2 regions of the Herbaspirillum sp. GCM10030257 genome follow, and region 2 is predicted to be linked to the other one. Evidence: predicted binding sites of a transcription regulator. Region 2 holds the regulator's gene; the other holds the start of a gene.
The links. Region 2 encodes FNR, which switches genes on or off when oxygen is low (the NO sensors DNR and NnrR bind a similar motif). Its sites were predicted from a motif close to TTGATNNNNATCAA; they were not measured.
Positions count from the first base shown of each region.

Region 1: ACFQUU_RS20385 (hemerythrin domain-containing protein) is a predicted target of FNR. The motif match lies at 2,823-2,836, and genes of this name have one in related genera.

Region 1 covers NZ_JBHTDH010000015.1:68,321-84,355, reverse strand. The annotation lists gene ACFQUU_RS20400 (hypothetical protein) at 1-541, shown strand, start outside; gene ACFQUU_RS20395 (hypothetical protein) at 632-1,384, shown strand; gene ACFQUU_RS20390 (hypothetical protein) at 1,628-1,831, shown strand; gene ACFQUU_RS20385 (hemerythrin domain-containing protein) at 2,098-2,706, opposite strand; gene mdtD (multidrug transporter subunit MdtD) at 2,965-4,383, opposite strand; gene ACFQUU_RS20375 (hypothetical protein) at 4,452-4,703, opposite strand; gene ACFQUU_RS20370 (MATE family efflux transporter) at 5,149-6,561, opposite strand; gene ACFQUU_RS20365 (MarR family winged helix-turn-helix transcriptional regulator) at 6,598-7,053, opposite strand; gene ACFQUU_RS20360 (hypothetical protein) at 7,170-7,514, opposite strand; gene ACFQUU_RS20355 (hypothetical protein) at 7,792-8,085, shown strand; gene ACFQUU_RS20350 (PLP-dependent aminotransferase family protein) at 8,276-9,709, opposite strand; gene ACFQUU_RS20345 (c-type cytochrome) at 10,252-11,001, shown strand; gene ACFQUU_RS20340 (c-type cytochrome) at 11,042-12,337, shown strand; gene ACFQUU_RS20335 (DUF2970 domain-containing protein) at 12,562-12,735, shown strand; gene ACFQUU_RS20330 (PHA/PHB synthase family protein) at 12,767-14,560, opposite strand; gene ACFQUU_RS20325 (crotonase/enoyl-CoA hydratase family protein) at 15,046-15,978, opposite strand.
Region 2 covers NZ_JBHTDH010000012.1:74,477-90,511, reverse strand. The annotation lists gene ACFQUU_RS18195 (NAD(P)/FAD-dependent oxidoreductase) at 1-1,101, opposite strand, end outside; gene ACFQUU_RS18190 (NAD(P)H-dependent flavin oxidoreductase) at 1,383-2,582, shown strand; gene hemN (oxygen-independent coproporphyrinogen III oxidase) at 2,870-4,300, shown strand; gene ACFQUU_RS18180 (sulfite exporter TauE/SafE family protein) at 4,356-5,138, shown strand; gene ACFQUU_RS18175 (heavy metal translocating P-type ATPase) at 5,138-7,681, shown strand; gene ccoS (cbb3-type cytochrome oxidase assembly protein CcoS) at 7,693-7,890, shown strand; gene ccoN (cytochrome-c oxidase, cbb3-type subunit I) at 8,544-9,971, shown strand; gene ccoO (cytochrome-c oxidase, cbb3-type subunit II) at 9,985-10,602, shown strand; gene ACFQUU_RS18155 (cbb3-type cytochrome oxidase subunit 3) at 10,605-10,787, shown strand; gene ccoP (cytochrome-c oxidase, cbb3-type subunit III) at 10,780-11,709, shown strand; gene ccoG (cytochrome c oxidase accessory protein CcoG) at 11,782-13,176, shown strand; gene ACFQUU_RS18140 (FixH family protein) at 13,221-13,754, shown strand; gene ACFQUU_RS18135 (hypothetical protein) at 13,913-14,152, shown strand; gene fnr (fumarate/nitrate reduction transcriptional regulator Fnr) at 14,223-14,981, opposite strand; gene ACFQUU_RS18125 (hypothetical protein) at 15,196-15,621, opposite strand; gene ACFQUU_RS18120 (alpha-ketoacid dehydrogenase subunit beta) at 15,636-16,035, opposite strand, start outside.

The sequences.
Region 1 (16,035 bases), on a different contig from region 2:
ATCGTCAACCGCTGTGACAGAAACAACGACGACGACGGCAACCACGCCTGTAACGGCGACTACCACACCAACGACCACGCAGGTCACCGCAACGACAAACATGGATTCGGCAAGCACCACAACAACGGCAACCGCTACAACAGCGCCGACCACAACAACGACTCCAACAACGACCACCACCACCACCACGGCTCCCGCAACAACAACTGCCAGAAAAGGCGCAACCGTCTACAAAGCCGGCGCAACTGTCCCCTCCGGCGTCACAGCAAAAACCCATGGCGCTACGGTTGTGCTGCCTGAATCGGCACAGGCCGGTCAGACGCGTGCGGCCGAGAACAAGGCCTTGGCTGCAGAGAAACGTGAAGCCCTCGCTGCGTTCAAAGCAGAGAAACCTGCCAAGGTCGACAAAATAGAAAAAGTGGAAAAGGTCGAGAAGGTGGACAAAGTTGAGAAGGTCGAAAAGCTTGAAAAGGTGGAGAAAGTCGCAAAGGTCGAAAAAATCGAGCGTCCCGAAAAAGTCGAGAAGGCTCGCCGCAACTAATCAACCCAGCCAGCCATTTACTCATTAGCTCTACCCAGCCGGGCAACAAGCGTTGCCCGGTTTTTTATTGAAACAACGATTGTTATCAACATGAAAAAACTGAGTCTCCTCGCAGCCGCGCTGCTGTCCCAGGCAGCGTTCGCCGAAGGCAATTTCACTTTCAAGACGGGATACGACTACACCACGGGCAAGTACGGTACCGATACCCGTACCGAGATTACGGCCATCCCGTTTATCGGCACCTACGAGAGCGGCAACTGGACATTGAAAGCGTCCATTCCCTACGTGCGCATCACAGGCTCCGACAACGTTGTCGCTGGCGTGGGCGCCGTGCGGCAGACCTCGACCACGACGCGTACGGACTCCGGCATGGGAGACTTGACGACGAGTGCGACCTATTCCTTCATGGTCGACCTGAAGTCGCAGACTGGTATCGATGTCACGGCAAAGATCAAGTTTGGTACTGCCGACAGCGACAAGGGCCTTGGCACCGGTGAAAACGATTACTGGATCATGATCGACCCCTACACCAGGATGGGCAACGTGACATGGTTCGGCGGCATCGGCTATGGCATGCTGGGATCGTCAGAAGCACTGAAGCTCAAGGATGTCATCAGCGCTAACGCAGGCCTCTCCTACAAGCTCGATCAGCAGGCAAGTATTGGCGCGATGCTGGACTATCGCACCAAATCTACCGACGTCGGCTTTGCACAACGTGAGCTGACCGCGTTCTATTCGCGCAAGCTTGGCGGCGGTTACAAACTGCAGGCATATGCGACGAAAGGCTTTTCTGATGGAAGTCCTGACTGGGGCGGTGGTGTCAACGTAGCCTATAACTTCTAAATGTTTACATCGCCCGAGCGTGCGGCATGCGGCGGGAGAAAATTACCCGGGATATCGAGGACAGCGAAATCGAGAACCGTTCTTTTCTGGAAAGCGCTGACCCAAATGCCGTCGGTGTAACGGTGTCGGGATCACAGCTTGTGCCTCGGCACCGATACTCTTTAATTGTGCTTGTTGTCCAAACTTTCTACCTCCGAATGGTTCTATCGAAAATAAGCTCGATTTAAATTTTCGGAGAACGCAATGGCAGAAAGTACCAGACAGCAAGACGCTCAGTCCGATACAAGGGATGCGGCGACTGAAGCAGCGGAGCGGGAGAAAGCCACGTCCCCAGGTGAAGTCCCTGTAAAGCAACATAATCCCGGCGATCAGGGGCTTAACCCAGGGCAGAGAGGCCCTGCGCAACCTTCAGGAACCGGCGACGCCGCGGAAGCAGGCAGCCTCTGAAAGGCGGGCGTAAAGATCGGAAGCGTATAACGAGTTTCTCACTGCTAAAGCGAACGCAAGGTGTGCGGCAAAATGCGTCGCAACATGAGCTTGTTAAAGGGATACAGGGTAAGCCATGCATCGCTGCGTCTCGTTCGTCTGCTTCTTCGAGCGCCTATCAAAATGTCGCTTGCCGCGTTGTTCGGGGCCGCGGAGGCTCCTACCCGTACGCCTGTACTGTCTTCGTCGGCGCGCCTTGCCATCGTCATTTTGATAGGCGCTCTTAGTTACAGCGCCGGACCTACGCCAATCGGAGAGGGAGCAAGGTTAACGATCAGTGAGAAAAGCTTCTCCATGCTGTCCTTGTACTGGCTGCCGATCAACGGGTCTTCATGATTGGTAAAGGCTGCATCCAGCTTTTTCCAGTCTTCGTCGGTCAGGACCTCCGCCGCAGTCGTCAGTATCTTGTCTTCTTCAAGACGCATGTGCGCCGAGTAAAAGCCGGCGTACTGTTCGACCATCAGATAGAAAGTCTCAAACGCCGGCTTACCCTCAAGTTCGTAGCGGGCAAGGGCATGCTCCAGATGCAGCACCAGCCGGTCGCCTAGCGTATGCTGGGCTTCCAGTTCCGTGATGGCCTGATCCACTTCATCCGTGCGCTTTCGCACAATCGGAAACAAGAGATGGTCTTCCTTGGGGTGGTGCATTTTCTCCGGATATTCGCGGATGTAAAAAAGCATCGCCCGAAACACCTTCAGGTCAGGCGCTTTACCCCCTTTGTCAATGGCACGCACGATTTGCACCATGGCTTGTATGACTGCGTCGAGCAGATCATGGTCTGCCTGAATCGACCTGACGGAGGCGTGGGAAGAACGCAAACGCATACTGATACTCACTTGTCTCGAAGTGTGAAAGGGTTGCCGGCACACCGTGGTGAATGCATGCACACCATGCCTGCCGTCGAATCGTTGATGCTCTTTGCGGATGCTATGCATTCAGATGTTGCAAAACCATGATCTGCATCAAAAATTTCCAAACGCCGGTATTTTGTGGGACTGATGGCGGTGCGAGCTAGCTATATGAGCCTACAGCGCAAACCCGTTACGCGATAGGCGCTAGGCACGGTAACTACGGGGGCGGGGATAAGTATCAGATCAACCTTGCTCGGTTTCGTCTTTCGCTATGGCGCCCTTGTCACTCGTCACATCGGGAGACAGTTGCCAGAAGATCCACGCCGAGGCGATGGTGATAAGGCCCATGCACACAAAGCTTGCGTGGAAAGCAGCTAGCGATTGTCCACCCGGTGCAGAGCCGAAGAATCCGCCAAATGTAGCCAGCAACCCTCCGGCTGCCGCGACGCCAAGACTCATGGCAAGCATCATTACCATGGACAGCAGGCTATTGCCGCTGCTCGCGAGCGGACCGCTCAAATCTTTGAGGGTCAGTGTGTTCATTGCAGTAAATTGCATGGAATTGACTGCACCGAACACGGCAAGCTGCACCAGCTGCAACCAGTACGGTTGGCGTTCGGAAAACAAGGAAAAACTGGCGATCGTGATGCCCACGAGCACCGTGTTGACGATCAACACAGGGCGATAACCAACACGTGCGATCAGCGGAGGGCCTATGCGTTTGATGAGGATGCCGCTTGCCGCCACGGGGATCATCATCATGCCTGCCTGAAATGCGGAATACCCAAGATTAACCTGTAACAGCAGGGGAATCAGAAACGGCATGCTGCCGCTGCCGATACGCGAAAAAAGGTTGCCGATGACCCCGACGCTGAACGAGTTGATCTTGAAGAGATCCAGCGAAAACAATGGCGACGGATGGCGTACCGCACGTAGCCAATAGGCAGCGAGGTTCACTAGTCCGAAAATCATCAGGATCATTACGGTGGCGTGGCGGAACCCCAGTTCGGATAAGCCATCCAGCGCCAATGAAATCATGACCATGCTGGAGGTCAGAAGGACATAGCCCGCGAAATCGAAGGGCGCGTCAACCCCGATGCGACTGTCCGGCATCGACGTCAATGTGGCAAGGCAACCGATCAATCCTATCGGGATGTTGATAAGAAAGATCCAGTGCCACGACGCATATTCCACGAGCCATCCGCCGAGGGTCGGGCCGATCAAGGGTCCGATGAGACCGGGGATGGTGACGAAACTCATCGCTTGCAAAAACTGTTCCCGCGGGTAGGCACGCAGTACGGCAAGGCGGCCAACCGGCAGCAACATTGCACCGCCTATTCCCTGGACGATACGGGAAGCGACAAGGTAGGAGAGACTTTCTGAATACGCACACAACAGTGACCCAATACTGAAAAGGATTAGTGCGCCGAGAAAAATGCGTCGCGTCCCGAAACGGTCGGCAAGCCAGCCTGAAGCAGGGATGAGCATGGCCATCGCCAATGAATAGGCAATCACCACTGATTGCATGCGCAGGGGACTTTCACCAAGACTGCGAGCCATCGCCGGTAAGGCGGTGTTCACAATAGTGGCATCCAGGGTTTGCATGAAGAAGCCGATCGCGACCAGCCATAGCAGGATGGGGTTCGAGCGCGATGCAGGCATGTTCTTCAGGTCACTCAACTCAGATTACGAGAAGAGCCGCAGAAAAAAAAGTAAAAACGGAAAATGACTTAACTAGCTTTCGCCCGGCGGCGCTCTGCAGGATGCAACAACACACGCTTGGCAACGTGGAGCGGGACCTTCCTTGCATAAATGAACTCGGACGCCTCACGGAGGCCACGCGTTCCAAGCAAGGCGATGGCTTCCTCCACGATTACTTCGGTTTCCTTATCGACGCGTTCAATGATCACATCAGGAAAAAGCATCTTCCTGATCTGATTCGAAGTTGTCCATGATTCTCCGTTGTCCTGAATGGAATTCACTGCTTTCCTCCAATGCTTAATTTTCCGGAGCGGACCAGACATACGGTCATGAAGCGGCATCTCACATCACACCTGACGATGAACGACGGCATGTGCAGGCAAGCGATTGATGCCATACCGATATGACCTGAAAATGTCGGTAGCGCCTACATGGCAAAAATAGCATCAGTCTGCCGTCAGGCTTTTGTGGATTCTCTATTCGTGGACATAAATTCGATCGATTGCAGCCCGTGAGGCCGGCGCCCATGGCACTGCCTGATTTTTCAGCAAAGTACCTCTCACCGCATAAACAAAAGGCCTGGATGAGAGGACTTTAAAGATATCCACATGGTTTTCCACTGGAAATGTGGATGGAAGAAGGGTGTGTCCGAAGCATCTGATCATGTGTGGCGCTACATACCTGTCCATAATCACACCACGCACCGTCGCGGTGTCGCACGAGCACTCAGCTTTGCTGCAAGCGTTTCATCAAGGTTGATGGACTGCTTGGCCATCCAATTGGACCGAACCAGGCTCCACCCGCGATAGACAATGCGTTGATCAGGCCATAGATCACCAATGCTACCGCCTGGACGGCAAAGATATGCATCAGCGTTCCGCCGTACCGCAAGGCGACCCAACCGCCGATAGCGGCTACTGCCAGCCGCGCCGCATTGCCGGCGACCGGCCACTTGAGACGTCCCGCACCTTGTGAAGCAAAGTACAGTGTCAAGCCTAGGCCAAACAGGCCATATACCGGCCCGACCGCTTGCAGGTATTGCGTGCCGGCGTCGAGCATGGCCGGATCGCTGTCGAACAAGGTCAGCCAGGCATGGGGAAAAGTTGCTGCCCACAGGCCGATTGCCTCTGTAATGACTGCTGCCATACCTGCCCCGATCCAGGTGGCATGTAGTGCGCGCTCACGCTTGCCCGCACCAATGCAAGTGCCAACGATGGCAACAAGTGGGCCACCGAAACCAAAGACCAGCGGTACCAGAAGATATTCAAGACGGGAGGCGGTGCCATAACCGGCAATGGCGGCGGTGCCGAAACCGCCGACCAGCATGGTCGTAATACCGATCGCGAGATTGGTGGCGACGGTCGAGATCGCGCCCGCCAGGCCGACACGGAGAATATCCTTGAACAGTGTCCAGCGAAACTGGACTGCCTCGAATGATGGACGCAGCAGACTGTGTGGCGACCACAGGTACCAGGCCAAAGCGATACTGCCCACCAGGTAATACGACAACAGAGCCGCTGCGCCTCCTGCGATCCCCATACCCTGAATTGGTCCCCAGCCGAAAATCAGCAGTGGTGAAAGAGGAACCAGTACGACCACCCCGGCGCAGGTGACGATCGCCGGAACCGCCATGTTGCCGGTGCCACGGATTACCGCCGCCAGCGAATTGAAAATCCATACGATAACCGCACCGGCAAACACCCAATTGGAATACTTCAGTGCCGCGTCCAGTGCCGCGCCGCTACCGCCCATCTTGCCGTATAACCAGTTGCCGCCCGGTAGTACGACCAGCATGAAAATCAGTCCAAACAACACCGCGAGCAGCATTGAGTGCAGGACAAGGTCATTGGCATCGTCACGACGCTTGGCACCCAGCGCGCGTGCAATCGCGGATGCAATGCCGCCACCAATGGCGCCGGCAGACATCATTTGCATCAGCATGACGACAGGAAAGACCAATGCCATGCCCGCCAAGGCCTGGGTGCCGAGTTTTCCGACGAAATAGGTTTCGATCAGACCAACCGATGCCTGGGCCACCATCACCAGGACATTGGGTGCCCCCAGACGCAGCAGCGTAGGCAAGATGGGAGCCTCTAGCAAAAGGCGGGTGCGGGGATCCAGCGAAGGGGTTTCGTTCATGTTGGGCTTCCGTCTCTTTGCCGTGACGCGGCGTGTTTACTCTTCGGTCTTCGTATCGAGGGTGGAAAGCAGATCGAGGGAATCGTCGATCAGTGCATGCAGGGCAATCACCCGTTCCACGCCCAAGGTGCGATTAAGCGTTTCCTGCGCTTGTTTCCAGTGATGCTGCGCTTCTTCGCGTTTCTGCCGCCCCAACTCTGTAATGCTGATGCTGCGACTCCTGTCGTTTGTCCCGGCGCCGATGACAATCCAGCCCGCATCGGCGAGCGGGCGCAGATTACGGGTCAATGTTGACGCGTCCATCCGCATGGAGCGGGCAAGGACGTTCGGTTGGATTGGGCCAAGCTTCAAGATGTGTGAGAGCAGGGAATACTGGGTGCTCTTCAGGCCGGCACGCTGCATCGCTGCATCATAATGTTGGCCCACGCTGCGCATCAGCTGGCGCAGTTTGAAGTTGGTGCAACCCTCGGGCCGGGCTGGATTGGATGTCATATCGAGGTCCGGTACTTTTGCATCGAAAGATGCATATGCAAGCATATTACATGCAACAATTGTATATGCAAGTAAAATTTGCGTTCAGGAGCAGCGACGATACTCCGTTTTCTCGGTTAACTCGGCGTCATCAATATAAGGTTGTACCATCCTGCATAGGGTGTATTTTTGGCCAGATGCCGATTGAAGTCCGGCGTTCCGTCATCCCACCATACCGGGCCGCGCTCGCCTAATGCGATTTTCGCCTTATCGACGGACATACGTGCCATGGCAAGTTGTTGCGCGTCTCCAGCACGCAGGGCGGCTGATACGGCGCGCCGTGCGCGCATCAGTTCCGCAGTGAGGTGCCGACGTGTTTCCTCGTCAAGCGATGGATTGGTTGTCCTCCACAACCGTCCGCGCACGACAAAATAACGGCCATCCGGGGTCACGGGAAAAGGCGTGGATTTTTTACCTGTCATGTGCTTAATGACCTTCGACCGAAAGCCGGGTTCGCGTATTTTGCGAAGTCCATATCCTGGAAACATATGACATGTTTATGGGAGGTAACCCGATAAAGCTTTCCTCATCGGGCAATGAATAAAGACCACCTGCGCACCGATATGGGGCGCAAAGCACCGGACTGGGAAAACCTCCATATTTTATTTAATTAATAGATCGATTCCCGTATGAAATTGTTGTATTCTCAATACGATGAAACCCATGCCACAGAACATGGGCAAAGCCAGGGAGAAGCGAGTGAACCCACTTATCGTACGAGCGATCGAGGCAAAGCGGCGACTCAAGCTAAGGTATTACGGTGGAGATCGGATTGTTGAGCCCTGCGTATACGGCCTGGACAAGCTTGGCGACGCGCTGCTGATTTGCTATCAGGTAGGCGGCACCGGCCATGCCGAACGCGACAAGGGTTGGCAGCAATTCAGACTCTATGAAGTGGTCAGCGTGTCGGAACTTGACGAATGGTTTGTGCATGAGCGAGGCAGCTATGACCATCTTCTGTCAAACATCGTCACCATTTACGCTCAAATCTGACGCTGACGTCTCTATCGGTTTAAGCCATGGCTCACGCACATCGTCAGCGACAGCGATTGTGACTCCCACTGGTTTCGTAGGTGGCAGCCGCGCTATCCCGGGACAGGCTAACGGGCACGCATCCGCTTGGAATTCTAGGTGAGCGCACTAACAAAGCTACGTACAACAATCAAATTAGAGAGCACAGGGATCAACCCGTTCGGTGATTCTCCATTGACGTTGTGACCAATCGTCCCAGCGTTGCCACAGCCTGCTCCGCACGCGCATCCCATTCATGTCCGTAATTCAGGCGCAAGCAGTTGCTGAAGTCGCGATGCGCCGAAAACAATGGGCCCGGCGCCACGCTGATGCCGAGCGCGATCGCCTTGTTTTGAATTTCCAGCGTATCCAGCTTGCCGGGCAGTTCTATCCACAGAAAATACCCGCCTGATGGACGCGTTGCCTTGGTGCCGCGCGGGAAGTGCCGAACGATGGCCTGCATCATTGCGGTCTGGTTGGCTTCCAGGGTGTGCCGCAACTGGCGCAGATGTTTGTCATAACCGCCCTTGGCAAGATACTCGGACAGCGCGACCTGTGCAGGCGCAGAGCTGGCAAGAGTCATGGTCAACTTGAGACGCACGACATCGTCGACATACCGGCCCGGGGTGGTCCAGCCGACACGGTATCCCGGGGCGAGGCATTTGGAAAACGATGAGCAATGCATTACCAGTCCCTTGGCGTCAAATGCCTTGGCCGGAACAGGGCGCTTGTTTCCAAAATACAGTTCGCCATAGACGTCATCTTCGATGAGCGGCACGTTATGTTCGGCAAGCAGCGCTACCAGTGCCTTTTTTTTGTCGTCCGGCATCAGGCTTCCCAAGGGATTCTGAAAATTGGTCATCAGCCAGCAAGCCTTTGGTTTGTGTCGCGCGATTGCCAGCGCGAGCGCATCGAGATCCACCCCTTCGCGTGGATGCGTTGGCACTTCGATGGCACGCAGCCCGATGCGTTCGAGCGCCTGCAACGCGGCATAGAACGTGGGCGATTCAATGATGACGGCGTCGCCGGGGCGCGTGACCGCCTGGAGGCAAAGATTCAGCGCTTCGAGCGCGCCTGTCGTGATAATGATGTCATCAGGATGCACATGCAGGCCATCCGCCAGATAGCGCAGCGCGATCTGGCGACGTAGCTGCGCATTGCCTGGCGTAAGATCGTCCAGTGTACTCCATGGGTCCATGCGGTGAATGCTTGACGCCATGGCACGTGCCAGGCGCGGCAGGGGGAACAGATGCGGGCTGGGAAAGGCGGAGCCAAACGGGACCACATCCCGCAGCTTGGTCGATCTCAGGATATCGAAGACCCGCTTGCTGACATCGACGACTGTTGCGTCACCGTGTATGGGCTGCGAAATACCCGGTTCGGGTGGGAGGGCCTTGCCACCCGCGGTAACGAAATAACCGGAACGCTCGCGGGCTCGAATCAGCCCGCGCGCCTCCAGCAGATAATAGGCTTCGAACACCGTGGACGGACTGACGCCTCGGCTTGCGCTGGCATGACGTACCGACGGCAAGCGATCACCTAGCTTCATCACGCCGGTGCGGATAGATTGCGCGATTTCCTCTGCTAATGCCTCGTAACGTTTCATGAATTTACTTATTCCAAGGTGGTTGCAACGCCGTTTCAACCGGCAAGTGGCGGACCTTTGTCAAACCATGTCAATCGCTTCCTGTAACTGATCATCCTTATCCTTCGGCCGTGTGCGAGCCTGTTGGGTGTATGGCGCTCATCATTGCGGAGTCTGGCGTCAAACCCCCTCAAAGTGTGCGATACATCGTTCGCCAAGAACAGATGCAGGCAGATGCAAAAACAGCATATCAGATAGACGGATTACCGAAATTTCTTGCATTGGCGACAGAGCAGGGATCCAGGACGGGCTGCTCAGGAAAGTGCTCAGGATTACCAATAGTCCTGCGCATAGCAGCTTTTCGACCGCATCTGATCTGCAAAAATATACGCCGGCTGAATCTGTTTTCTCCGTCTGGACCGGCTCAGAATCGTTCTGTATCGGGAAGCCATAACAACTCCCGAGCGTTACATCATTGGCGGAGCAGCATAGTGCACATACCCTTTTGCAATTCCCTTCAGACGTCCAGCATTTGGACCGAAAGCGATGTCAGGCAAGTCCTCATGTCAACAGCCAAGACAACAGTTATCGCAATCCTAATCTCTTTGCTATGCATCGGTATTGGCCATGCGGCAGAGAATGACACCAGCGTTTTGACCCGACCCGGCTCGAATTCCGGGCCTACCGTTCGGCAAATTGATACAACCGCCGAGCGCGTCGCCGCGTGCGCGGCATGTCACGGCAAGGCGGGACGTGCAACGCGGGACGGATTTTTTCCACGTATTGCCGGCAAGCCGGCGGGCTACCTGTACAACCAGCTTGTCAACTTCAGAGAAGGGCGGCGCCAGTATCCGTTAATGAATGCCATGGTTGCGCACATGTCGGATGCTTACCTGAAGGAGATCGCTCAGTATTTCGCTGACCAGCAACTGCCATATCCGCCCGCACAGCCGTCAGCGTTTTCCCGGGCGACGCTGGAGCATGGACGCGGACTGGTCATTCACGGTGACGCGTCGCGCAACATCCCCGCATGTATCGCTTGCCACGGCAAGAATCTGACTGGCGCCACATCGAATATTCCCAGTCTTGTCGGACTACCGAGGGATTACCTGAACGCGCAGTTCGGTGCATGGAAGTCGGGTGCCAGGCACGCAGCCATCCCGGATTGCATGGCACAGATCAGCAGGGCTCTGCAGCCGGCCGATATTCAGGCAGTGTCCGCATGGCTGGCATCTCAACCCGTGCCGGATGATATGACGCCTGCCTCGGCCGCGAGCATGAAACTGCCGCTGGATTGCGGCAGTGCGCCGTAACGATGAAGGATGCAAGGAAGTCAGGAGCTTAGGAGCCCACATGAAACGATTTTTATTGCCGATAGTTGCCGGTGTTTTCATCCTTGTTGCCATTCCGGCTTTCATACTGATGCGGGATATGTTTGTCGACCCGCTGAAAGTAAGCACAAGCAGCGCGCCGACCGAAATGGCTGGTGAGGCCTCGCGTGGGAGCTACCTTGCGCGTGCAGGTAACTGCATGGCGTGCCATACCGTACGTGGCGGCATGGCGTATGCCGGCGGGCGGGCTATCAGTACGCCGTATGGTGACATCTATACGTCCAATATCACCCCCGATCCAGAGACTGGAATCGGCACCTGGTCGTCCGACGATTTCTGGAGAGCGCTGCATCATGGCAAATCGAAGAGCGGCCGCCTGCTGTATCCCGCATTCCCTTATACAAATTACACCAACGTCACGCGCGCGGATTCGGATGCGCTGTTCGCCTATCTGAAAACCATTCCTCCCGTGCGGCAGGAGAATCGCACACATGCCTTGCGTTTCCCATATAACCAACCGATTGTGTTAGCTGCATGGCGGGGACTGTACTTTCGCCCGGGCGAATATGTGCCCGCCGATCACCAGAATGCACAATGGAACCGCGGCGCCTATCTGGTAAAAGGGCTTGGCCATTGCAGCGCCTGCCACACCGCTAGAAACGCACTAGGTGCCAGCTCAACGAAAAATGATTTGGCCGGAGGAATGATGCCGGTGTCAAACTGGTATGCCTCCGCGTTGACTTCAAGCGGCGAGGAAGGTCTTGGCGATTGGCGGGTTAAGGATGTGAGGGATTTTCTGCATACCGGGGTGTCGGCACGCGGAGCCGCTTTTGGTCCAATGGCAGGAGTCGTCAGCACCAGCCTGCAGCACCTGTCGGGTGACGACATCGAGGCGATGGCCATCTACCTGAAATCCATAGCGCCTGGCACCATGCCCGTAGCACGAAGCGCTCCGACCGAAAGATCGCCTGAAGCAACTGCCGTTCTCGAGGACGGCGGGCGCCTTTACGAACGTCACTGCGCTGAATGCCATCTGGCGAACGGAAAAGGTGCGGGCATCGCCTATCCCCCGTTAGCCGGCAGTTCCACGTTGCATGCGCCGTCACCGGTTAACGCCATACGCATCGTCCTCAATGGAGGATTCGCGCCTGTGACACACGGCAATCCGCGACCTTATGGCATGCCGCCATTTGGCACAACGCTAAGCGATTACGAGATTGCCGCAGTCGTTTCTTATATTCGGACAAGTTGGGGAAATGACAGTCCTATGGTCACCCCGATCGACGTCATGCGTTTTCGTGGCATACCCGCAGATTAGAAACGCGACCAGGTATTCATGGATTTGATGGTTACGTGCGCTGACCAAAAACGTAGCGAGGAAAGGGACATCAGGAAAAGCAATCATGGATTCTTCTTGTGCTTCCGGATGCCTGTTCCTGCGACCGTGCACCGGCTCCGATCAAGGGTAGAAGCGTGCATTAACTAAAAGGAGTATTGACTATGACCGACAGGAACAACAACACAACGAATGCCCGATCTTTTATGAGCACGATGATTGCAATTGCGTGGTCATTCATCGGACTTCGCCGACGCAAGGATTTCGATGAGGATGTCGCAGGCGGATTTAATTATGTCTACGTCATCGGCTGCGCACTGATTACGGTGAGCGCGTTTATCGGTGTGCTTCTGACCGCTGTGCATTTCGCAGTGACGTGACAGGCCAGTCTATGGCCTCGCGCGGTTTTCCTTACGTCACCATTACGTAGGTGCCGGGTGCGGAGCATAGGGCTTTACCCATGGGCGGCGGGCGCACGGATTCACCCGAACTTGCTTTCAGCCACAATTCCCATGCTGGCCACCACGAGCCATCAGTTGTCGGCACCATCGCTTCCCATGTGTCGGGATCGATGTAGGCATCGTCGTGCCGATGCCGGGCTACCTGATAGCTTCGTTTCGGCTGCCCGGGTGGCGAGACCACACCCGCATTATGGCCACCGCTGGTCAGCAGGAATGTCACCTCGGTATCGGCAAGCAAGTGGATCTTGAATACCGACCGCCATGGTGCAACGTGATCGGTTAATGTACCAACCGCGAAAATCGGGACACGGATATCCGTGATTGCGATCGTTCTTCCGTGGACCCGGTACCTTCCTTCGGCGAAGTCGTTTCCTAGAAACAAGCGACGCAAATACTCGGAATGCATGCGGTATGGCATGCGCGTCGCGTCGGCGTTCCATGCGGCAAGATCATTACGGCGCTCAGGCTGCCCGAGGATATACTGGTTTAACCGGCGTGACCAGATCAGGTCGTTCGAGCGCAATAGCTGAAAAGCGCCTGCCATCTGTTTGGTATCGAGAAATCCCTGATCCCACATACTTGCTTCGAGCTGCGCGATCTGGCTCTCGTCGATAAACAGGGAAAGCTCTCCCGGCTCGGTGAAGTCCACCTGGGCGGCAAAAAGTGAAATGCTCGACAGGCGCTCGTCGCCGTCGCGGGCCATGGTTGCTGCCGCGATCGACAGCAGGGTGCCGCCGAGGCAGTAGCCGACTGCATTGAGCTTGTCGCAGCCGGTGACTCCCGTGATGGCATCGATAGCCGCCATGATGCCTAACTGACGATAGTCTTCCATGGACAAATCGCGGTCTTTAACACCTGGATTTTTCCATGAGATCATGAATACCGTATAACCCTGGTTGACCAGGTAGCGCACCAGGCTGTTTTCAGGCGATAGATCGAGGATGTAGTATTTCATGATCCATGCCGGCACAAAGAGGACAGGGCGGGCATGCACCGCAGATGTCGTCGGCGTGTACTGGATCAATTCAATGAGGCGGTTCCGGTAAATCACTTTGCCCGGGGTTATTCCCAGCGACTTGCCGACGCAAAGGTCGTCCGCAAAGCTATGCGGAATGCCCGTCATCAAAGCTTCAATATCTTTCCATTCCTTGACCGCGCCACGGACCACGTTCGCTCCGTTGCTGCGGACGGTCTCCTGAATCGCGTCCGGATTGGTAGGTAGATAATTGGATGGCGACAGTGTGTCAAGCAATTGGCGTGCAACGAAGGTCACGACCTGCTCGTGGTGACGAGACACACCGACCACACCGGTTGTTGCACGATGCCACCACTGCTGCGTCAGCAAAAACCCTTGTGAAAACACGTCAAACGGCCATTGATTCCATCCTTCGCCCGCGAAGCGCTTATCCTGTGGCAGCGGTTCAACGCGCTGCCGGTGCACATCCTCTAAATGGAGGAAAGAGTGTGCATGGAGCGACTGCCACTGCCAATATTTCCTCCATGCTTCAAGTAGTAACTGATGCTGCTTGGAAGGGGAAAGCTGTAAATGAATAATCCAATCGCAGTACGCCAACCATAGCGAAGCCGGCGAAATATTTGCCGTCAAACGTCCCAGATAGGCGTTGAATGCACGATCCAGACTGTCTGCAGTCCCGTGGTACCAGGGGTCGTCGTGCGGAATGGTCCCAAGCCAGGCGCTACCAAGACGTTCCGTCTTGCCGGGTTCAGGTGCTGATGTGTCCATAGGTTTTCTCCCGGCGTACACAAGGTACAGGGGATTACAGGGGAATATTTGCGTTCCTGTGCCGACATCATGATGCAACTACAGCGACTCGAATCACAATGTTTAGTCGTTCTACGAGCAGTATCTCTCTCTTGCTGCTTAAGAACGTTAACGTACGTGCGCAAAAGGGAATTTGATTGATCCGCGTCAAATTGATCGGAATGAGTAAACAAGGGCCGAAGCCTTCGGCTCATTCCGGCAGGTGGGTGAGACGCGACCTCGTGCTACAGGGAACGCAATACCAATCCCAACCCATAACGCAACATGAGATCGCCTCATATTGCGCACGGATACGGCGCATTCGGGGTCAGCAGCAGGGCTGTTGGCTCCTCCTGCGCCTTGCAAAGCAAAAACCATCGACATTACTGGTTATGCTACGGGTTGGAACTGATATGAGTTCTCAGTCGGCCAATTCAGGCCTACAACACAGAAAAATCTTCTGGCTGTCACTCCACAAAGTCGTTGGCTGGATTGATCGGTTGTCCTTCCATGCGTGATGCGAGCTGACGTTGCTGCGACCGTACAAGTCGTCCCATCATCTTAAGATCCCGGTCTTCGAGCCTTAGGGCAGCATCGACCCAGACTTCGGTGATGTTCATGAGCTCATCATAGGTAACAGGATTGGTATGCCGACGACATTCATACATTGCGCGCATGCCGTTCTTCTTGCGGTTGTTGGTATGAATGAAGTCGTACACTGCGTTTTCGCCTTGACCGTCGGGTACCAGCACGTCCACCAAGCCAAGCTGGTGTAGTTCCGATGCGCTGTAAATTTTTCCACTCAAGATCATTTCTTCGGCCATTTTTGCACCGAGGCGACGCGCAAGCAGGCTGTACGCACCCATGCCCGGGAAAAGGTTGAACAGGATTTCCGGAAAACCCATCCGACTGCTTTCTTCGGCAATGATCACGTTGCTGCTTAACGCCGATTCAAACCCGCCGCCGAGTGCATCGCCCTGTATAAGTGAAATCGTCACCGCGTTCGTATCGTAACTGGTCAGGCGACCATGCAGGCAGTCGATACACATCTTGGCATAGTGCAGCAGTGCCTGGCGATCCCGGGACTTGATCAGTAAGACGAATAACGCAAGGTCACCGCCATAGTTGAAGATATGTTCCGTTTTCGACGCGCCGACGAAGTACTCAATCGGCTCAAGAGAGCCTTCGCACATGGCCTTGCCGCCATTGGCCTTAAACGATTTATGATTATCGATCAAATCATTCAACAGACCCAGATTGAAGCAAGGAGTGCCGGTGGGGTTCAGGTAGGTCCACACAGCCTTCGTTTCACGATCGTATTCGACGACGACCTGTTTGTAAGGTTTGCCGATAGTGTGGCGATGAGGTTGGAGGAATTTGACATCAGTTAAAGCATTCATTATTTAGTCCTTTTTAAGAGTTAGTGCTGCGGGACTAATGTAAATGAAGTTTGCCTT
Region 2 (16,035 bases):
GAATTCAAGTAGCGATTTACCCTGAAGCATGCGTACCAGGGATTTGCTGAGGGTATAGGCTTCCTGGTGTGCCGACTGCGCGCGGGGTGGCACTGTCGTCTTGCCGTCTTCCAGCGGACACGCAGCGCAATCTCCCATGGCAAAGATGGATGGATCACGGCTGGTCTGCAAGGTGCGTTGCACGACCAGTTGATTGATGCGATTGGTCTCCAGGCCGTCGAGGTTCTTCACGAAATCCGCTACCTTGATACCGGCTGCCCAGACCACGAGTCCGCTCGGAATGAACTTGCCGCTCGCCATTTTTACACCATCCTTCGAGACGTCGACCACACGCTCGTTGGTATGAATCTCGATATCGAGAGAACGCAATTCATTGCCGACCGCGACAGACAGCCGTTCCGGAAGAGCTTGGAGCAAGCGCGGCGCGGCATCGACAATCACAATTTTCAGATCTTTCTCAGGATCGAAGTTCGCCAGGCCATAACTGGAAATGATTTTTGCGGTCATGTGCAACTCGGCAGAAAGCTCGACACCGGTTGCACCGCCGCCGATGATGGTCACAGTAAAGCGCCCTTGGCCGGGTGCACGCGCTTTTGCCTGTGCACGCAGGCATGCATTGACAAGCTGTTGATGGAAACGCTCCGCTGCATCCGGCGAGTCGAGCATGATGGCGTGTTCCCGTGCACCTGGCGTGCCGAAGTCATTCGTCTGGCTACCCACCGCCAGCACCAGCGTGTCATAGGGAATAGCCTGGCGGGGAAGAATTTCTTCGCCGTTTTCGTCATAAGTCGGGGCGACGTAAATTTCTTTCAGTGAACGGTTCAGGCCATCCATACGGCCGAGGCGGAACGTGAAATGATAGTCGCGTGCCAGCGCGAGGTACTCAAGTTCATCGGCATGACTATCCAATGTGCCAGCCGCAACCTGATGCAACAACGGTTTCCACAGGTGCGTGCGTTCGACATCGACCAGGGTGATGATTGCCTTCTTGTGCCTCCCGAGTTTTTTTCCGAGGCGAACCGCGAGTTCCAGTCCGCCGGCTCCGCCACCTACAATGGTGATACGGTGTGGGCTCGTACTTGCTCCTGCTGCCTGAGTCAAACTTTTCTCCTTGGAAAATGGGCTCGTCATATTCTTAATTAATATGGGGATGACGTGCCGCCACCACAACACAGCACTTTATTACGAAAGTGACACTGTTCCCGGTATTCGGTTCGTTATGTTGATGTGCCTGCTATTGGGAGGAGCTTCGCTTTAGATCAGCGAATGCCTGTCAGTACGAACGAGGGCGATATGCAAGTCTGCAATAATTGACTGAGATCAAACAAATCGTATTTCTCGTTTGCTACATTCGCACGTCGCTCAATAAGAGAAAGCACGCCGTGCAGCACAACATCCTGAAACCATTTCCAATCAAGGGTAAAAACCTGTTGCCTATCGTTCAAGGGGGGATGGGCGTTGGCGTGTCGGCGCACCGTCTCGCAGGCAGCGTTGCCAAGCTTGGCGCGGTCGGGACCATATCCAGTGTCGACCTGCGCCGGCATCATCCCGACCTCATGGCGCAGACGGCAAAGTCGCGCGACAAGGCGCTGATCGATAGAGTCAACCTTATAGCGCTTGACCGCGAAATCGCCGCTGCCAATCGCATCGCGGGCGGCAAGGGTGTAGTAGGTGTCAATATCATGCGTGCCGTAGCTGAGTACGCCGCCTATGTGCGACAGGCCTGTGAAAGCGGTGCCGGTGCCATCGTCGTTGGCGCGGGGCTGCCGCTCGATCTGCCGGAACTCACAACTGACTACCCGGATGTTGCCTTGATCCCCATTCTGTCGGACGCGCGCGGCATTGCGCTGGTCCTGAAGAAGTGGATGCGGAAAAACCGCCTGCCGGATGCCATCGTCATTGAAAATCCGCGCCGCGCGGCGGGCCACCTTGGCGCTGCCCGACTCGAAGATGTCGACCAGCCGCATTTTGATTTCCCGGTAGTGCTGGAAGGTACATTTAACGTGTTCCGTGAGCTAGGCATCGAAAGCGAACGTATTCCCCTGATCGCAGCAGGCGGCGTAAATTCACATGAGCAGTTGCGTGACTTGCTCGCCCTAGGTGCAAGTGCGGTACAGCTTGGCACCGCATTCGCCGTGACCGAAGAAGGTGACGCGCATATCAATTTCAAAAAGGTTCTTGCCGAAGCCAAGCCGGAAGACATCGTTACATTCATGAGCGTCGCCGGTCTTCCCGCGCGCGGAGTGCGCACACCGTGGCTCGTGAATTATCTGGAGAAGGAGGAAAAGCTGCAGCGCAAGGCCGGGCCGAAAGAATGCACAGTCGGATTCGATTGTCTGCACCAATGCGGACTGAGGGATGGCATTGCCAAGGCGGGACAATTCTGCATCGATACGCGACTGGCATTCGCTCTTCAGGGAGACGTGAAGCGCGGTTTGTTCTTCCGTGGCGCCGAACCGCTCCCATTCGGTAGCGAGATCAGACCGGTGCGAGAACTGATCGAGTTCCTCATGACCGGCAAGCGTCCCGGACCGATCTCTCAACATGCGAGCGGTGTAATGCCGCCGCTTGCTGCCCCATAGGCGCGTCAAGCTCCCGGCGCATGCTTAGCCGCCAGCTGGCCGGTACAGGTTTCTTGTCAAAACGAGAAGCGTCATACCGGCGGTACCCAAGGAGAAGGCGTCGTTATCAAGTCTTCGACAAAGCATATTGGTACCCCACTCTTGACGAACCGATATCGCTCGCAGTCACAATGTTTTCCAATCCGGGCCATTTTGACTTGGATCAAGGTTGCAAACCGGCTCCGACTCGTACACTTCGCAGCAGTTGATAGCGTCCCGCTGGTGGGGCGCGTGAGCCGGAGTCCGACATGGCAGTTCCCGCCACAGCATTATCCTTTGCCCCCAACGTCCAGTTCGATGCAGCGCTGATCCGCAAGCTCAGCCGGCAGGGACCACGTTACACTTCTTACCCGACCGCTGACCGCTTCACCGACGGTTTTGGCATGGGCGACTATATGCAGGCGGTCAACAGCGTGCGCGCCATGGGTGCGCGGAATCCTCTGTCGCTCTACCTGCATATCCCATTCTGCGACAAGCTTTGCTACTACTGCGCCTGCAACAAGATCATCACTAAAAACCGTAGCAAGGCCGAGGTCTACCTGACCTATCTGAAGCGCGAAATCGACATGCAGGGAAAGCTTGCCGGCGACCTCAATATCGTGACGCAATTGCATTTCGGCGGCGGTACGCCGACCTACCTGTCAGATGAACAAATGGGCGACCTGCTGGCGCACATGCGCCGCTGGTTCCGTTTCGCTACCGATGATGCCGGTGAATATTCGATCGAAATCGATCCCCGCACCGTAACACCCGAGCGCATTCGTACGCTGCGGACGCAGGGCTTCAATCGCATCAGCTTTGGCGTACAGGATTTCGATCCGGACGTGCAGAAGGCGGTTAATCGCATTCAACCGGAAGAGACGACACTGGCCGTAATGGATGCCGCGCGGGAGGCCGGATTTCGCTCGATCAGTATTGATCTCATCTATGGCTTGCCAAAGCAAAATCTGATGACGATGGACCGGACGCTGACCAAGGTCATTGCTGCCGATCCTGATCGCATTTCGATCTACAACTACGCGCACATGCCGGCATTGTTCAAGCCGCAACGCCGCATAGCGGAAGACGAGCTGCCGAGCGCCGAAACCAAGCTCGACATGCTGTCCCTGTGCATCAAGCGCTTGACCGCCGCAGGTTATGTCTATATCGGCATGGATCATTTTGCCAAGCCGAACGACGATCTTGCGGTCGCACAGCGGCAGGGAAGGCTGCACCGCAATTTCCAGGGTTATTCCACGCATGCCGAAGCGGAAATGATTTCTTGCGGCGTGTCGGCCATCAGCGCGGTTGGCTCAACCTATAGCCAGAATGAAAAAACGCTCGACGCCTATTACGAGCGTATCGAGCAGGGCGAATTGCCGATTGCACGTGGCACCAAGTTGAATGTGGATGATTTACTCCGCCGCATCATCATCCAGATGCTGATGTGCAATTTCGAATTGTCGATTGCCTCACTTGAAGTCGCTTACCCGATCACCTTTGCAAACTACTTTGCAAAAGAGTTTGAGCAGTTGCGCGCCATGGAACAGGACGGCCTGCTGACGCTCGATCCGGAATGGCTGACCGTCAGTCCGAAGGGGCGATTACTCATCCGTAACATCTGCATGGTATTCGACCGCTACCTCGGTGAAAAGCAGGAGGTCAAGACTGAACGCCTGCGTTATTCGAAAACCATTTGATATCCGGTATCGAACCGTTGAGATTGCTTCAAACCTGTTCACAGTTGGTGAAAACTTGTCCCTGATTCCATTCTTACTTGTTGGCTTGCTTGGTAGTGTGCATTGCGTCGGCATGTGCGGCGGAATTGTCAGCGCATTTTCGGTGACCTCGCGTCGTCGCGTAATCCCCATTGCACCGATGGCCGCTGCGCAGATGGCAATGCCGCAATCCGCGGAGTTCACTGATGCGATGCGCGTGACTGCCTATAATGCCGGTCGTCTCACAAGCTATGCAACAGCCGGTGCGATCGCTGGTGGACTCGCACAAGGCCTGTCCGCCTTATCGTTCATGTCATCCCTGCAGGCGATCCTTTACCTTCTTGCAAACCTGATGCTGGTCGCACTGGGGCTGTACCTGATGGATGCATGGCAGGGATTGACACGGCTAGAGGCGGCAGGCCGCGGCGTGTGGAGCCGGGTGCAGCCGCTCACCAAACGCTTGTTGCCCGCAGATAGCTTTGGCAAGGCGTTTGCCTTGGGCAGCCTCTGGGGTTGGGTGCCTTGCGGCATGGTCTATAGCGTCCTGATGAGTGCGATGCTTGCCGGATCGGCACTGCAAGGGGCTGCAGTGATGTTTGCATTTGGCACCGGCACGCTGCCCGCACTAATGGCGATGGGCTTGTTCGGGGTGCAGCTGCAACGGGTGTTGCATCACCGTCACGTACGTTTGGCTAGTGGGATCGTCGTGCTGTTGTTTGGCATTCTCGGTCTGTATCGTGCTGTACACGGTATGACGCCGGCATGGCTGGAGATAATCTGCGTGACGCCTGCCAGCCCCTCATTTCATTGGGGGCACTGATGGGTACTTTAATTAACAGCGAATATAAAGACGACTCGTCCTGCTTTCACTGCGGCTTGCCCGTTCCGCGAGGCGCGACGTGGTCGGTGCGCATTGCCGACGCAGAGCGAGCTATGTGCTGCCCAGGTTGCGAAGCGGTGGCCAGGACTATTGTGGACAGTGGTTTGTCCGATTACTACCTGAATCGCGACGGCTACTCGGCCAACGGCGGTACGGCGTCCTTGGTGCCCGACGAGCTGCGCCTTTACGACACGCAGGAAGCATTGCAGCAGTTCGCAAGCCGGTCAGACGACCCGGATTGCCGCGATGCGGTGCTGTGCGTTGAGGGGATACGCTGCGCCGCCTGCGTCTGGATGATAGAGCGTCGGCTTTCTACAGTTGCCGGCATCGTCAGTTACAACCTGAATGTTGTCACTGGCAAGCTGCATTTGCGCTGGAAAGAATCCGTCGCCAAACCCAGTGCCATCCTCACCGCGATACGTGAAGTCGGGTACCTTGCTTATCCTTTTGATGCAGCGGTCCATGGTCAGCAATTACAGCGTGAAGGAAAAACGCTGTTCCGCCAGTTGTTTATTGCCGGCTTGTCGATGATGCAAGTCATGATGTATGCGGTCCCGGTGTACGTGGCGACCGATGGCACGCTTGAAGCCGACATGGAAGCGCTGATGCGTTGGGCCAGCCTGCTATTGACGATTCCCGCTGTGGTTTACTCAGCCCAGCCGTTCTTCCGCGGCGCATGGCGCAATCTGAAAAACCGGATGCTGGGCATGGATGTCCCGGTAGCCTTGGGTATCGGCGCTGCCTTTATCGGCAGTGTAGTCGCGACCGTGACCGACAAGGGCGATGTGTATTTCGACTCGGTAACGATGTTCATCTTCTTGTTGCTGTGCAGTCGATATCTTGAATTTATTGCACGACGCAAAGCCAGCTCCGCGCTGGATACCTTGCAGAATGCCTTGCCGGCATCGGCGTCGCGCATCGCTGGATATCCTCAGGACCGCCACGAAGAAGTGGTTCCCGCCGCACGCCTGGCTGAAGGCGATGTACTGATCGTGAAGCCCGGCGAAGCCATTCCTGCCGACTGCGTCGTAATTGAGGGGCGTTCCGAAATCGACCTGTCATTGCTGAGCGGCGAAAGCAAGCCGCAATCGCGTGGTCCGGGCGACGAAATTGAAGGCGGGGCGGTCAATGCGACGCAGGCTCTTGTCGTTCGTGTTACTAGGGTAGCAGTGGACAGCACCTTGTCGCGCCTGCTTAAGCTGATCGAAAGCGCAGGACAGGCGAAGCCCACCTTATCCGTATGGGCGGACAAGGTCGCGACGTGGTTTGTTGCCACGCTGCTGCTCTTTGCCATTGCCGTGTTCTGTACCTGGCAATGGGTCAATCCGACGCATGCCTGGCCGATTGCCATTGCGGTGCTTGTGGTGTCCTGTCCTTGCGCACTGTCGCTCGCGACGCCGAGCGCACTGGCCGCCGCTACCGACCGCTTGTTGCGCCAGGGCGTGCTCGTCTTGCAATCCCATGTGCTGGAAACCTTGCACAGGACGACCCATATTGTTTTTGACAAGACTGGCACACTGACAACCGGCACGCCCTCGGTGCGTGACGTGCGCGTGCTCGGTGCTTCCAGCCGGGTCGAATGCCTGCGCATCGCCGCTGCGCTGGAAGCCGGCAGCGCGCATCCGCTTGCGCATGCCTTGATCGAAGCCGCCAATCGCGAGACCAGCGGACTGATCGGGTCAGTCGCTATCGTCACCAGCGATGTCGATAGCGTTGCCGGCAAAGGGATCGAAGCGATCATCGACGGGCACCGGTACCGGGTGGGCTCCGCTTCCTTCGTGGAAGAGTTGAGCGGCCAGGCGTCGGCAGCGGTGCAGGCAAGTCAATTTACCGCCGTCTATCTGGGCGGCGAACAGGGATGGCTCGCCCGTTTTGAACTGGCCGATCGCATTCGTGATGATGCTGCCGATGTCATCCGTCACTTCCAGGCATTGGGCAAGCAGGTCATCCTGTTAAGCGGGGACGAGCAGGAAGTGACATCGGCAGTTGCCCGCGAACTGGGTATTGTTGGCGCTCATGGCCAATGTCTTCCGGCCGAAAAGCTGGCATTTGTGCAACGCCTGCAGGAGCAAGGCAACATCGTTGCCATGGTTGGGGACGGCATCAACGACGCGGCGGTGCTGCGTGCTGCCGATGTATCGTTCGCCATGGGGAGCGGTGCCGCGCTTGCGCAGACGCATGCCGACGCGGTGCTGCTCCATGGACGACTTGACGCGGTAGCGGACGCCATGCGCGCCGCTACGCAAACCATGGCGGTGACCCGGCAGAACCTTGCCTGGGCGAGTTTGTACAACCTTGTCGCTATTCCTGCAGCCGCCGTCGGCCTGCTCAATCCATGGCTGTCCGGCATCGGCATGTCGCTGAGTTCGGCAGTGGTGGTGATCAATGCCCTGCGCTTGCGAAGAATACCCAAGGCGGCCCCCAAAGCAGGACACCTGCCAGTTCAGGAAGCGCTGCTTCCTCCCATCGTCAGGAATGCATAGAAAGAATTATCATGGAAGCCCTCTATCTCCTCGTTCCCATGAGTGTGCTGGTTGTGTTCTTTACTATCTGGCTATTCTTCAATGCTTCGGATGGCGGACAATTTGATGATCTCGTCGGTCCCGCCATGCGTATTCTGCAAGACGACGATAGTGCTGATGCGGCGGAGGTGAAGCCTGTTGCGGAGAAGGAAGTGCGACGTCCGTCATGAGTGTGCGTACGTCGTGAGTGTCATGACGGTGTTGCGGTATTGAGTGATTGTTCTGTTGCGGTTGGTAGGACTGGTACTTTCCTATGGCACATGCCTGAGCATGGCGCCAGATAAAATCGATGGCATCTTAAATTGCGGCTTCCGGTTCCCTCCCTCTTTTAGGGGGAGGGTTAGGGTGGGGGTGTGTAGGTCGAGCAAGCGCCTGCTTGTGCATCACCGCTTTACCCCCATCCCAACCTTCCCCCTAAAAGGAGGAAGGGGCCGGCCAGTGATGCGCTACGGCCTCTGGTAGTCCATCTGATCGCTCCGATACGCCGACTCCTAATGTGGCTTCCGAATAGAAAAACCATCTTGTACTCGGGTTCTTCAAGTTCGCCCTCTTGTAAGGCGGAAAACGCATTCATTACACGTTTCACTACGTCCCATGCAAAGAGAAACGCAGCGCATCGACCGAAGTCGATGACATCAATGCATGTACTTCCCGCATGCGAAACAGCCCAACAATTTACTAATGCATAAGCACACTGCAGTCTTCCTGCAACTGTTTTTCACTCCCTCTGCAGCACTCGGACGAATTTGACTCAGGTCAAGGTTTTTAGAGGTTCGAACTCGTACTCTCCACCCATCGTGTTAGCAAAACCTGGAGATCGTACGTGGATACATCGCTCAACTATAACTACAAGGTCGTGAAGCAATTCGCGATCGCGACTGTAGTATGGGGCGTGGTCGGTATGCTGGTCGGCGTGTTCATCGCCGCACAGCTCGCCTGGCCCGCCCTGAATTTCGACATCGCATGGCTGTCCTATGGTCGCTTGCGCCCCCTGCATACCAATGCGGTGATCTTTGCATTCGGTGGTTGCGCATTGTTTGCAACTTCTTACTACGTGGTTCAGCGTACCTCGCAGGTTCGCCTGTTCTCCGATGGCCTTGCCGCCTTTACCTTTTGGGGCTGGCAGGCTGTTATCGTGGCCGCCACCATTACACTGCCGCTGGGTATGACCTCCGGCAAGGAGTATGCCGAACTCGAATGGCTGATCGACATCCTGATCACATTGGTATGGGTATCGTATGCGGTGGTGTTCTTCGGCACGCTGGTCAAGCGTAAGGTCGCCCATATCTACGTTGCAAACTGGTTCTTCGGCGGCTTTATCCTGGCTGTCGCCTTGCTGCATCTGGTCAACAGCGCAGCAATACCGGTTTCGGCAACCAAGTCCTATTCGGCCTACGCTGGTGTGCAGGATGCGATGATCCAGTGGTGGTACGGTCACAATGCGGTCGGCTTCTTCCTGACAGCGGGCTTCCTTGGCATGATGTATTACTTCATCCCCAAGCAGGCTGACAAGCCGGTGTACTCGTACCGCTTGTCCATCGTGCACTTCTGGGCACTGATCTTTACCTACATGTGGGCAGGCCCGCACCATCTGCACTACACCGCATTGCCTGACTGGACGCAGTCGATAGGTATGGTGTTCTCGCTGATCCTGCTGGCGCCGTCGTGGGGCGGCATGATCAACGGCGTGATGACATTGTCTGGCGCCTGGGACAAGCTGCGCTCCGATCCTATCCTCAAGTTCCTGATCGTATCGCTGTCGTTCTACGGCATGTCGACCTTCGAAGGCCCGATGATGTCGATCAAGACCGTCAACGCGCTGTCGCATTACACCGACTGGACCGTTGGCCACGTCCATGCCGGTGCGCTTGGCTGGGTTGGATTTATCACCATGGGTTCGATCTACTACCTGCTGCCGCGTTTGTCCGGCAAGACCGAGATGTGGAGCGTACGGTTGATCGACGTGCATTTCTGGATGGCGACCATCGGTATCGTCCTGTACATCGCCTCGATGTGGATTGCCGGCGTGATGCAGGGCTTGATGTGGCGCGCGGTCAATGCCGACGGAACCCTCACTTATACGTTCGTTGAGTCGGTCAAGGCAACCTATCCCTACTACGTCATTCGTTTCAGCGGCGGCCTGCTGTACCTCGGCGGCATGATTCTCATGGCGTACAACACGTTCATGACTGTGCGCGATGGCAAGGAAGTCTCCGCACGTATCCCTTCAATTGCGCCGGCACATGCCTGAATCAGGAGCAGTAATGAAAAAGTTTTCACATGAAATGATCGAGAAGAACCCGTGGCTGTTGATTGCGCTGGTGGTTCTCGTGGTCAGCGTCGGCGGTCTGGTCGAGATCGTGCCGCTGTTCTTCCAGAAATCAACGACCGAGCCGCTCGCCGGATTGAAGCCTTATTCGGCATTGCGTCTGGTGGGTCGCGATGTGTATGTGCGTGAAGGTTGCTACAACTGCCACTCGCAGATGATCCGTCCATTCCGCGCCGAGACCGAGCGTTATGGTCACTATTCGGTCGCTTCGGAGTTTGTGTATGACCGTCCGTTCCAGTGGGGCTCGAAGCGTACCGGTCCGGACCTGGCACGCGTTGGTGGTCGTTACAGCGACGAATGGCACCGTACTCACCTGAACAACCCGCGTGATGTCGTTCCCGAGTCGAACATGCCGGCCTATCCATGGCTGGCAACCGCCAAGGTTGACCCGTTGTCCGTCGCGCCAAAGATGCAGGCGTTGCGCAAACTGGGTCACCCCTATAGCGATGAAGAAATTGCGAATGCAGCCAAGGAAGTGGAAGGCAAGACTGAACAGGATGCGCTGGTCGCCTATCTGCAAGGCATGGGCATTCAGATCAAGGCAAAGAGGTAATCATGACGTTCGAACAGTTTATTTTTGATGCGCGCAGCGTGGTGACGGTACTGAGCTTCCTTACCTTCGCAGGTATCGTCTGGTGGACCTATATCGCGCATCGCCGCACCGATTTTGATGCGGCTGCCAATCTGCCGTTCGCTGACGAACCGGCTATCGATACAGCAGGGGAAAAACATGTCTGACTTTACCAATGAATTCTGGAGCGGCTACGTCGCCGTTCTGACGATACTGGGAATTGCGGGATGCGCAATCCTGCTGTGGGTGCAGTCCAGGGTGAAGATTATCGTGCCGGAAGGCGAATCGGCCAAATCTACCGGCCATAGCTGGGACGAGGGTCTTACCGAACTCAACAACCCGATGCCGCGTTGGTGGATGTGGCTGTTCTACATCACTATCGTGTTCAGTATCGGTTATCTGGTGCTGTATCCCGGCCTCGGTTCGTTCAAGGGCAAGCTGGGCTGGGAGTCGACTGGTGAGTATCAGGCGGAACTGGCCAAGGCGGACAAGGACTATGGCCCGATCTTTGAAAAGTATCTGCACCAGGACCTGAAGGTGGTTGCGGCTGACCCGCAAGCCCATGCGATCGGCGAGCGCCTGTTCATGACCTACTGCGCGCAGTGCCATGGTTCCGATGCCCGCGGCAACAAGGGTTATCCCAATCTGACCGACAAGGACTGGTTGTATGGCGGTGAGCCTGACATCATCAAGACGACCATCCTGAACGGCCGTAACGGCATGATGCCTTCCATGGCCGCTGCTTTGGGTTCGGACAAGGATGTCGAGAATGTCGCCCACTACGTACTTAGCCTGTCCGGCTCGACTTCGGACCCGATCAAGGTTGCTTTCGGCAAGGACAAGTTCGCGGCCTGCGCAGCATGCCACGGTGCGAGTGGCAAGGGTAACCCGGCGCTCGGCGCACCAAACCTGAGCGACAAGATCTGGCTGTACGGCGGCAGTGCGGACACCATCATGGAAACCATCCGCAAGGGCCGCAGCAACACCATGCCTGCATTCCATGACTTCCTGGGTGAAGGCAAAGTCCATGTATTGGCTGCCTACGTCTGGGGCCTGTCCAACGACAAGGCGCTGGTCGCCGAGAAGTAAAGTCTGGTAATCCGATGTTCACGGCCGGGCAGCCATCAGGCATCCCGGCCACATCAAGCAAAGAGTGAAATAATGAGCGAACCTGCTGTCAAGGTTTCTGTCGTCACCATGTACCAGGCACGCCAGGAAATCTATCCGCGCGAAGCGAAAGGCTGGTACGCGAACTGGCGCTGGCTTTGTGTGTGGCTCACCCAACTCGTCTTCTACGGTTTGCCATGGATGTCATGGAACGACCGTCAGGCGGTACTGTTTGATCTGGTATCGCGCAAGTTTTACCTGTTCGGCATCGTACTGTGGCCACAGGACTTTATTTATCTCGCGCTGCTACTGATCGTCTGCGCTTATTCCCTGTTTTTGTTCACGGCGATTGCCGGCCGACTCTGGTGCGGCTATGCCTGTCCGCAAACGGTCTACACGGAAATCTTCATGTGGATCGAGCGCAAGATCGAAGGCAGCCGTAGCGCACGCATGCGCCTTGACCGCCAGCCCATGAGCGTCGACAAGTTCGTGCGCAAGTCATCCAAGCATCTGGCATGGGCTGCGGTCGCACTGTGGACCGGATTTACCTTCGTCGGGTATTTCACCCCTATCCATACGCTGGCCGGTAAAGTCGCCAACCTGGGGCTCGGCCCGTGGGAATGGTTCTGGATACTGTTCTACGCATTTGCCACTTATGGCAATGCCGGCTGGATGCGCGAGCAGGTGTGCAAATACATGTGTCCGTATGCACGTTTCCAGAGCTCGATGTTCGACAAGGATACGCTGACCGTTACCTATGACGCCAAGCGCGGCGAGCCACGCGGCGCCAGAACACGCAAGGCCGACGCGTCGGCCCTGGGGTCCTGCATCGACTGCTCGATGTGTGTACAGGTTTGCCCGACCGGCATCGATATCCGCGATGGCCTGCAATCCGACTGCATCGGCTGTGCGGCATGTATCGACGCATGCGATTCGGTGATGGACAAGATTGGCGCGCCGCGCGGCCTGGTGCGTTACTCCACCGAGAATGCAATGGAAAAGGGATTGAGCGCCAGAGACATTCGCAGGCGTGCGATGCGTCCGCGCATATTGATTTATAGCGCAATCCTTGCCCTGATCGTGCTGTCATCGTTCGGCTCCCTGCTCGGACGCACCCCGGTGAAGATGGACGTGATCCGCGACCGTGGTGCAATGGGACGTGAGGTAGAAGAGGGTATTATTGAAAACGTCTATCGCCTGCAAATCATGAACACCGATGAGCAGCCGCATCGCTTCCGCATTTCGGTTGCCGGTATCGATGGCATTGCACTGGCCACACCTGTGATGGTCGAACTGGAAGGGACTGCTTCGCGTGGTGTACCTGTCAGGGTGCGCGTGCCGCACGGCAAAGGTGAAAAAGGCTCGAACAAGATTCAGTTCGAGCTGGTTGCAGTCGATGACGAACGGTTGCAGGTTACAGAGAAAGCGGTCTTTTTCGTACCCCGCTAAGTACGGTTAAGCAGCCCAAGACGCAGTTAAAGAAGGAGCAGAAAATGTGTACCAATATTCGATCCGGAACGGCACCGACCTCGGCTAGGCCATGGTACATGCACCGTTGGCCTTGGCTCATCATGCTGGGCCCGGCGATCGTGGTGGTAGCAGGAATACACACCACATGGGTGGCCTTCACCCAGCAGGATGCACTGGTGGTCGACGACTATTACAAGGAAGGCAAGGTCATCAACCAGGACTTGACCCGTGATCGGATCGCTGCGGATATGCGCTTGCAGGCCGGCTTGCGCTATGACCCGGCTGCAGGCATGCTTTCGGGAACGGTGAATGGACTCGGAGATGCAGCGACTGGCAAATTGACCATCAAGCTGGTGCATTCGACCCAGCCGGAAAAGGACATCCACCTGCAGGCGAGTCCTGACCGCGATGGAGCTTTCCAGGTTGCCCTGCCGATGCTCGATATGGCACGCTGGCAGGTATTGATCGAAAGCGAGCGCCGCGACTGGCGCTTGCATCAGGTCTGGGATTACCCGAAGCAGCGCTCGGTGAGCATTACCGCCGACGCTATCAGGTAAGCCGAGCAGGCATGCCTTCATTCCCGGATTTACGAAAGAATTCCCGAATCCGGGAATCGATGGCATGGCAGGATAGGGTAACCCCAACGAAAAACAGCGGCGGTACAACGAAAGCGCGTTAAAGGATTAGCGCGTTAGACGGGATGGAGGATGCCGAAATGGCAAGATTGATTATGGTTGTGTTGTGGCCGTCATTTCTGGTTGCCATTGTGGCCGAGGGATTCTTGTTTTCCCTGTTCGACCCGCATGACCTTGCCTTGGTCGGGAACCATATCGAGGTAAATCCCCTGGCGGTGTACACCATTGGATTCTTCAGTATCTGGGCATTTTGTTCGCTGGCGAGCATGCTGACCTGCTATCTGCTGGCGGTTCCCAACGATAAAAAGATACCGTTTTAGATAACGAATCCCCAGCGCTTCGCAAGATAGAAATATCCGTAGGGGGCTCCCGATTCAGAGCAGGAGCCGCTCAGGCGCAGGTTTTGGTACCAGCGGCAACTTCCTTCAGCGTGGCGGGATCAACCAGTTCCACTTTGCGATTGCTGACCTTGATCCAGCCGCGTTTCTTGAATTTTGACAAGAGGCGGCTGATGCTTTCGATGGTCAGGCCAAGGTAATTGCCGATCTCTTCACGCGTCATGCGCAACTGGAAGTCGGTGGACGAATAACCACGCACCGAGTAACGGGATGAAAGATTAGTGAGGAAGGCGGCAAAACGCTGTTCCGCACGCATGTTGCCCAGCAGGAGCATGACACTTTGTTCACGTGTGATTTCCTGACTCATCATGCGATGGAAGTGGCGCAGCAGGACGGGCATGTCACCAAACAGGCTTTCCAGGCGCGAGAACGGGATCTCGCAGACTTCGCTGTCTTCCAGCGCGATCGCGTCGCAATGATGGCGGTCGGTACTGATTGCATCCATGCCGAGCAGTTCGCCGGCCATCTGGAAGCCAGTCACCTGCTGATCGCCGCTGGGATTGACCTGATGGGTCTTGAAATGGCCCAGGCGGATTGCGTACAGGTTAGTGAAGGAATCGCCTACGCGATACAAATGCGTATCGCGCGCCACCTTGCGGCGACGGCCGATGATCTGGTCCAGCTTGTCCATGTCATCTTCCTTGAGGCCGGTGGGCAGGCAGATCTGATGCATGCTGCAAGCCGAGCAGCGGGTGCTGATGGCGGCGCGGCTGGATGTTGTCGAAGGTGCTTGGGCGATGGCGATGTTCATGGTGGCAGACCTATAGTCCTGATTAGCAGTTGCAACCCCTAATGCAAGCGCTGTGCCATCTAGGGCTGCCACCCTGTTTTCCAAGCTGATATTTGCCGCAAACCCGCTTGTGGCTTCGTGAATTGCCTTATGTAGATGATTTCATCCTCGGCCTGCGCGACCTGGGGCGATTCCCGAATGCGGGAACAGGTAGCCGCCCCAGCTTATCGTTCCTTCAGCGTCCCTTCAGATTCAGAAAGATATTGGCTGCAAACGCAATGATTCCCGCAGCAGCAAGTATTTCCGAAATGGCAAGCACCGGAATCACCGACCGGCTGCCGGTGACCACGAGGGCAAGCGATACGGCCATGACCGGCAAGGACACGTTCGCCAGCCAGAAATGCACCCGCGCCAGCTTGCTCAATCCCGCGCTTGGAAATACGCTGTAGATCAGGCCCGCCAATGCCATCGTGGCCCAGCCAAGCAGGTTGACATGGGCGTGCACCGGACGCATGGTGAAGTCTTCGCTTGCGCCCATCATGATGCCCATTCCGACACCAATGATCAGGTAGATCACGGCAAGTTTGAGCCAGATGACACCGACCGGCGAAAACGATGTCGTCGACGGGGTAACAGAAGAAGCAGCGGAAGTGGTTTGCATGATGGTCTCTCGTATCAGGTGGTGGGGGTAAGGGCTTCGGCTTCAAGCTGGATGGAACGCAGGGCGATTTTTCCCATGAGCTTCGATACGCTGGCAATGACGGCGTCCTGTTGCGGCATAAATGCCTGCTCAAGCATGTAGCTGGACGGCGCGGGCGTATCCGGTCCGGTCAGGCGAAGCACCGGAGCCTTTAATGCGTCGAAGGCATGTTCGGTAATGATGGCGCTGATTTCCGCGCCGACACCGCACATGCGGCTGGCTTCATGCACGATCAGCACACGTCCGGTCTTGCGGGCCGAACGCAGGATGGCGTCCTCATCCAGCGGCTTGAGCGAACGGAGGTCGATGACCTCGGCGGACACGCCTTGCGCCGCAAGTTGTTCGGCAGCCTGCAGGCAGGTATTGACCATCTTT